Regions from separate parts of the Micromonospora sp. NPDC005254 genome, predicted to be linked through region 2. Evidence: riboswitches for the same ligand, from Rfam matches in the RefSeq annotation. Region 2 holds a riboswitch; the other holds the start of a gene.
The links. Region 2 has a riboswitch for cobalamin ahead of cobN (cobaltochelatase subunit CobN). Riboswitches for the same ligand answer to the same signal wherever they lie in the genome.
Positions count from the first base shown of each region.

Region 1 (3,400 bases), on a different contig from region 2:
CTCCCGGTCAGGTGGGCGGCGACGTTCACCGAGCCGAGGTTGCACACCGCGGTCTCGGCGTCGCTGGACACCTCGATGATCTCGGTGCACAGGTTGGACAGGTGCACCACGTTGCCCGGCTCGGCCGTCTGGTTGCACAGCCGGTTGGCCGCGTCCTTGAAGGTCATCCAGCCGTTGCCGGTCTGGGCCAGGGTGCGCATCATCTTCCCGTACAGCTCCCGCGCCGGCACCTGCCGCACGTAGCGGCCCTGCGCCTCGGCCGCCCGGTACGCGGCGTCGAAGCGCTCCCCCCACAGGTCGGGCAGCTCGGGAACCTCGTCCGGGTCGAACAGCGACCACACCTCGTCGGCCTCGACCCGGCGCATGAACTCGTCCGGGATCCAGTTGGCGAGGTTCAGGTTGTGGGTACGCCGGGCATCCTCGCCGGTGTTGTCCCGCAGTTGCAGGAACTCCTCGATGTCCGGATGCCACGGCTCCAGGTAGACGCAGGCCGCGCCCTTGCGCCGGCCGCCCTGGTTGACCGCGGCGACGCTCGCGTCGAGCGTACGCAGCCACGGCACGATCCCGTTGGACTGCCCGTTCGTGCCGCGGATCAGCGCGCCCCGGGACCGGACCCGGGAGTACGCGATGCCGATGCCACCGGCGAACTTGGACAGGTTCGCGACCTGGGCGTAGCGCTGGTAGATCGAGTCCAACTCGTCGCGCGGCGAGTCGACGAGGTAGCACGAGGACATCTGCGTGTGCCGGGTGCCGGAGTTGAACAGCGTGGGTGAGCTGGGCAGGTAGGCCAGGCTGGACATCAGCCGGTAGAAGTCGACCGCCTCGTCCGGCGTACGGGACAGGCCGCAGGCCACCCGCAGCAGCCAGTACTGCGGGCTCTCCAGCACCAGCCGGCTGGTGGGGTGGCGCAGCAGGTACCGGTCGTAGACCGTACGCAGCCCGAAGTACTCGAAGCGGCGGTCGCCGTCGGCGTCGACGGCGTCGTCGAGCGTGCTGCCATGCGCGGCGACGAACGCGGCGGTCTCGTCTCCGATCAGCCCCTGCGCGTGGCCGGTCCGGATCGCCGCGCTGAACGAGGTGACGCCCTGTCGGCGTACCTCCCGGTCGATGTGGCTGGCCAGCAGCCGGGCGGCGAGGCGCGAGTACTGCGGCTCCGTACCGATCATCTCGGCAGCGGTCTGGATGGTCAGCCGGTCCAGCTCGGCTGTCGTCGCGCCGTCGTACAGGCCGCTGATCGTGCGGGTCGCCACCCGCAGCGGGTCGACGTCGGGCAGGTCGTCGGCCCAGCGCTCGACCTCGGCGACGAGCCTGCGCACGTCCACCGGCTCGCTGGCGCCGCCGCGTTCGCGGACCTGCCCCGGCGTACGCCGCAGGGCCGTCTCGCCGCCGGCCGCGGCTACCTCGGTAACTGTCACCACTCACTCCTCGCGAGCTTGAGGACCTGATGGCCCTCGGCACGAGGAGACCGACACCGGCGGACGCCACGCCGGCGGCGCGGATCCGAAAGGCGTCGGCCGTCCCACGCGGCCTCGGACCACCGCCCACCCGGATGCGGGTACGCGGCGCGCTGGCAGGTCTTCGGACTCGCGGGCACGACCGGGGTTAACCCGGTCCCCTACTGGCCGTCGCTTCCCAGGCCAGGTGGCGGCCCAGTGCTGATGACGGCTGTCGTTCCCACTCACCGCTGCGGGGCAGTCCCGGAATTCCACCGGGTTCCCTCTTGCCTCGACCATCCTGGAATGTGTGGCCGAACCAGCTGCGGTCGACACCATATATAGGGGCGACTGGGTTTGTCACACCCCACATGTCGGGTCCGGGCGTGTCGCGGTCGCCGCTGACGGCCGTCGTCGATCCGTCGGCGACGGCAGACACGCGAGCATCCGGCGGGGTCGCGTTCGGACACCGCCGTCGGCTTGACCGACCGAACCGGCACCGATACGGTCGACCCACTATCTGCGGCGACGCGAGGGAAGCCGGTGAGAATCCGGCGCGGTCGCGCCACTGTGAGCGGTCCCCGACCCCGGGGGCCGCGAGCCAGGACGCTCGGTCGTCCGCAGCCTTGCGATGGGGACGCGTCATCCCCGAGGAGGTTCGTGCACGCATGTCCAGTTCCACGTCCAGCCAGCCGCTGGTGCACCCCGCTGCCCCGACCCGTCTCCTGTGGACGGTCCTGGCCACCGTCGCCGTGCTCACCCTGCTGGCCTATCTCGTCGCCTTCGACCAGGGCGCGGTCTCGCGCAGCGGGACGTACCTGCACGAGCTGATGCACGACGGCCGGCACCTGCTCGGTGTCCCGTGCCACTGAGCGGCACCGGCACCGCACCCACGTTCGTCACGGTTCTCCTGCGCGGGCTGCTCGCCGGCCTGGTGGCCGGCCTGCTCGCCGGAACGTTCGCCTACGTCGTCGGCGAACCCCACGTCGAGGCGGCCATCGCCATCGAGGAGGCGGCGGCACACGCCGAACCCGCCACCGGGGGGCACCAGCACGACGAGGACGCTCTGGTCAGCAGGAACGGCCAGCGCGGCGGGCTGTTCCTGGCCACCGCCCTGTTCGGGGCCGCGATGGGTGGCCTGCTGGCCACCGCGTACGTCCTGCTGAACCGGCGGCGGCGCACGGTTGACGACGGGTGGTCCGGCCTGCTGCTGGCCGGCGGCGCGCTGCTCGGCGCGGTGATCGTGCCGTTCCTCAAGTACCCGCCGAACCCGCCGGCCGTCGGCGACCCGGCCACCATCAACCAGCGCACGGTCACCTACCTGCTGCTGGTGGTCCTCGGCCTGGTGGCGGTCTGGTCCGGTTCGCTGGGCTACCGGTCGGTCGGCGAGCGGGCGCCGGTGTGGCTGCGCGCCGCCGCGGCGGTCGGCGGTTTCCTGCTGGTCACCGGCGTGGCCTACATGGTGCTGCCGTCGTTCCAGGAGGTCCCGGGCGACTTCCCCGCCACGCTGCTGTGGAGCTTCCGGCTCGCCTCCCTCGGCACCCAGGTGGTGCTGTGGACCGGGATCGGCCTGCTCTTCGCCGCCCTGATGCACCGGCAGCGCGCGGTCACCGACGCACGACTGGCCGGGTGAACGCCACCAGCCTGCGGCTGGTCGCCCACGGTCACACCGCCGCCCTGCGGCGGGCCCGGTTCGGCGGGGACGACACACTGGACGAGGGTGGCCGCAGCGCCGCCCTCGCCCTATCCCCCACCGTGCTGGGCCGACGGGCATCACCGGGCGACACGGACGCCTGCCTGTCCAGCCCCGCGGCGGCGGCCGTCCAGACCGCGTACGCCCTCGGTCTCGCGCCCGCTGTGGAGACGGCGCTGGCCGACTGCGACTACGGCGACTGGACCGGCCGGTCGCTGGAGGAGGTCGGCGCCGCGCAGCCCGACGCGCTGCACGAGTGGCTGTCCACCCCGGA
Region 1 is NZ_JBIAKM010000014.1:23,369-26,768, reverse strand. It holds gene ACFYPR_RS31085 (ribonucleoside-diphosphate reductase subunit alpha) at 1-1,373, opposite strand, end outside; cobalamin riboswitch at 1,552-1,772, opposite strand; cobalamin riboswitch at 1,969-2,043, shown strand; gene ACFYPR_RS31080 (CbtB domain-containing protein) at 2,102-2,305, shown strand; gene ACFYPR_RS31075 (CbtA family protein) at 2,296-3,066, shown strand; gene ACFYPR_RS31070 (histidine phosphatase family protein) at 3,063-3,400, shown strand, end outside.
Region 1: another riboswitch for cobalamin. It lies ahead of ACFYPR_RS31085 (ribonucleoside-diphosphate reductase subunit alpha); the one in region 2 lies ahead of cobN (cobaltochelatase subunit CobN).

Region 2 (3,400 bases):
CGTAGAACCGCACGGCCGCCTCGATCGCCCGGACCAGGTCCGCCGAGGACTTCAGGCGGGCCACGTCCGGATCGGCCTCGACCGTCGCCGCGGCGCCCTGGGGGACGAGGTCGCGCAGGGTGCAGGTCTGCACGTCCTCCTCGCCGAGGCTGGGCAGGACGTCGGCGACGTACGCCAGGTAGGGCTCGTGCGGCCCGACGAACAGCACCCCGCCGCGCCGGTGCCCGAGGCGGGGATCGGAGTAGAGCAGGTACGCGGTGCGGTGCAGGGCCACGACGGTCTTGCCCGTGCCCGGACCGCCGTCGACGACGAGAGCGCCGCGCGATCCGGCCCGGATGATGGCGTCCTGGTCGGCCTGGATGGTGCCGAGCACGTCGCGCATCCGGGCCGACCGGTTGCCGCCGAGGCTGGCGATGAACGCGGACTGGTCGTCCAGCGCCGCATGCCCCTCGAACCCGTCCGGGGTGAACACCTCGTCCCAGTAGTCGCTGATCCGGCCGAGCGTCCAGCGGTACCGACGCCGGCTCGCCAGGCCCATCGGGTTGGCGTGGGTCGCCCCGAAGAACGGCTCGGCCGCCGGGGAGCGCCAGTCGAGCAGCAGCCGTCGACCGTTGCCGTCGGTGAGGCCGAAGCGTCCGATGTAGACCGGCTCGGGGCCGTCCGCGCTGACGATGCGCCCGAGGCACAGGTCCAGACCGAAGCGCCGCAGGGCGCGCAGGCGAGCGGTCAGCCGGCGGATCTCCTCGTCCCGGACGACCGCCTGGCGGCCCTTGCCGGCGGGTGCCCGGCGCTCGGCGTCGAGGCGGTCGGACAGCTCGGCGATCGACTGCTCCAGGCTCGCCGCGATGACGGCGAAGTGCTGCTCGTCACGGTCGATCAGCGCCGGGTCGGCCTTGGCGGCGAGGTTGTCGGGAAGGTCGAACGCGCTGGCCGCCGCCGACGAGTTGTGCATGTATTGGCTCCCGTTTCCGCAGGTCCTGGCCTTGGACGGGCAATTCTGCGGTACACCTGGGGCCTTGCCGCAAGTCCCCCCATGCGGTATATGTTGGATATGGCGGGGAGTGTTGTCCCCCGCTTTCAGGGCTTCCGTTCGGTACGCCCGCTCCAGCGGTTCCGTCCGCGCTCCGCCGAGTCAGATTTCTCCCACCTGGCGTGCAGCGTATTGCCAGGAATCGGTGCTGAACTGGAGTGGCGTCCGAGGAGAGGGGCTGGGCATGGGCTGGTTCAACCGGCGGTCACGGGGCACCGAGGCGACCCCAACGAAGCTGGACCGCGAGGCCACCCGGGACGATCTCGCCGCGCTGGAGTCGTTCGTCGCCAGCCGGCGGGGAGTGGAGTTCTACCTGGAGCCGGAGACCACCGCCACCGACACCACAGTGGTGGCGATCGCCCACGACGGCGAATGGATCCGCCGCCGCACCGGCACACCCCGCGCGGCGGGCGCCATCGCCCGCAAGCACGCGGTGCCGCTGTACGAGGCGGCCCGCACCGGCTACCCGGAGCGGATGCGGGTGTGGAATCGGGCACACCCGGAGCGCCACGCCCGCTGAGACTCCTCCGCCCAGAAGCCACCACCGCCGGGCCAGCGGCGCGAGCCAGAGTGCTCCGCCGATCCTTTGCTCTGCTTACCAATAAGCGCCAGTGACGCCCCATTCCCGTTGCGTATAGGGAAGCAGAGCAAAGGATGTCGGGCATTGATCCGGGGCATCGAGGTCGGGTGATCCGCTGTCGCGTCGACAGTTGAGGCTCGGTGACGCACGCCCGTTCGTCGGGCCGGAGCAGCGTTGACCCGCAGCGCAGGGGTGTGGCAGCATTCGCGGCCTGACGGCAGTGAAGGAAGTCGGTGCGAATCCGACGCGGTCCCGCCACTGTCACCGGGGAGCGATCCCCCCTCGTGAGTCACGGCCGTGTGTCTGCGGTTGGAAGGCCGGGGGAGAGCGTCGATCCGGAAGCCAGGATACTTCGGCCGTCGGGACGTACCCCAGGGCGTGGACACCCGAGGAGGACCCGATGACGCTTGGCGTCTCCATCATCGACGGCTGCTGCCGTCTTGCGCACCGCGGCCGTGCCGTCGCCGCGATCGGCATCGACTCCGTTCACCGCTGAGTTCCGGACCGCGCCGCCCGTCGCTCCCGGCCGCAGGCCGCTGAGCCGGCCGGATCGCGGCCTCCGCTGAACCCTGCGCCCATCCCACGTCGCGAGGCCGCTCTCGCGAGCGTGCCGACGTTACCGTCCGGAGCCTGCCGTGCGCGTTCTGCTGCTCTCCACCGCCGACACCGACCTGCTGGCCGCCCGCGCCAGTGACGCCGACTACCGGCTCGCCAACCCGGCGCGGGTGGGGGCCGACGAGGTGCCCGCCCTGCTCGACGGGGTCGACCTCGCCGTCGTACGCCTGCTCGGGGGTCGGCAGGCGTGGCCGGACGGCCTCGCCGCGGTGCTCGCCACCGGCGTGCCGACGGTCGTGCTCGGCGGTGAGGCGGTGCCCGACGCGGAGCTGATGGCGATCTCCACGGTGCCGTCCGGAGTGGTCACCCAGGCGCTGGCGTACCTGGTGGAGGGCGGGCCGGACAACCTCGGGCACCTGGCCCGGTTCCTCTGCGACACGGTGCTGCTCACCGGCGAGGGGTTCGCCCCGCCCGCGCCGACCCCGGCGTACGGCGTACACGGCGACCACCCGACCGACCCGCGGCGGCCCACCGTGGGGATCGTCTTCTACCGGGCGCACGCCCTCGCCGGCAACACCGCCTTCGTCGACGTCCTGGCCGAGGCCGTGCGGGAGGCCGGGGGCAACCCGCTGCCGATCTTCTGTGGCTCGCTGCGGGGCCTGACCACGGGCGCGGGCCCGCTCGGGCTGTTTGCCCGCTGTGACGCGCTCCTGGTCACCGTGCTCGCGGCCGGCGGCGCGGTCGCCGCCGACGCGTCCGGGGGCGGCGACGAGGACGCGTGGGACGTCGGCGCGCTCGCCGCCCTGGACGTGCCCGTCATTCAGGCGCTCTGCCTGACCAGCACCAGGGAGCAGTGGGCCGGCAGCGACGCCGGGCTGTCCCCGTTGGACGCGGCGATGCAGGTGGCCATCCCCGAGTTCGACGGACGGATCGTCACCGTGCCGTTCTCGTTCAAGCGGATCGACGCGGACGGCCTCTCGGTCTACGCCGCCGACCCCGAGCGGGCCGCCCGGGTGGCCGGCATCGCGGTACGTCACGCCCGGCTGCGGTACGTGCCCAACGCCGACAAGCGGGTCGCCGTCGTGCTCAGCTCGTACCCCACCAAGCACTCCCGGGTCGGCAACGCCGTCGGGCTGGACACCCCCGTCTCGGCGGTCCGGCTGCTCGCCGCACTGGCCGAGGCGGGTTACCACCTGGGGGACGCGCCGCCGCCCGACGACGGCGATGCGCTGATC
Region 2 is NZ_JBIAKM010000007.1:261,943-265,342, forward strand. It holds gene helR (RNA polymerase recycling motor ATPase HelR) at 1-952, opposite strand, end outside; gene ACFYPR_RS22585 (hypothetical protein) at 1,215-1,550, shown strand; cobalamin riboswitch at 1,834-1,963, shown strand; gene cobN (cobaltochelatase subunit CobN) at 2,246-3,400, shown strand, end outside.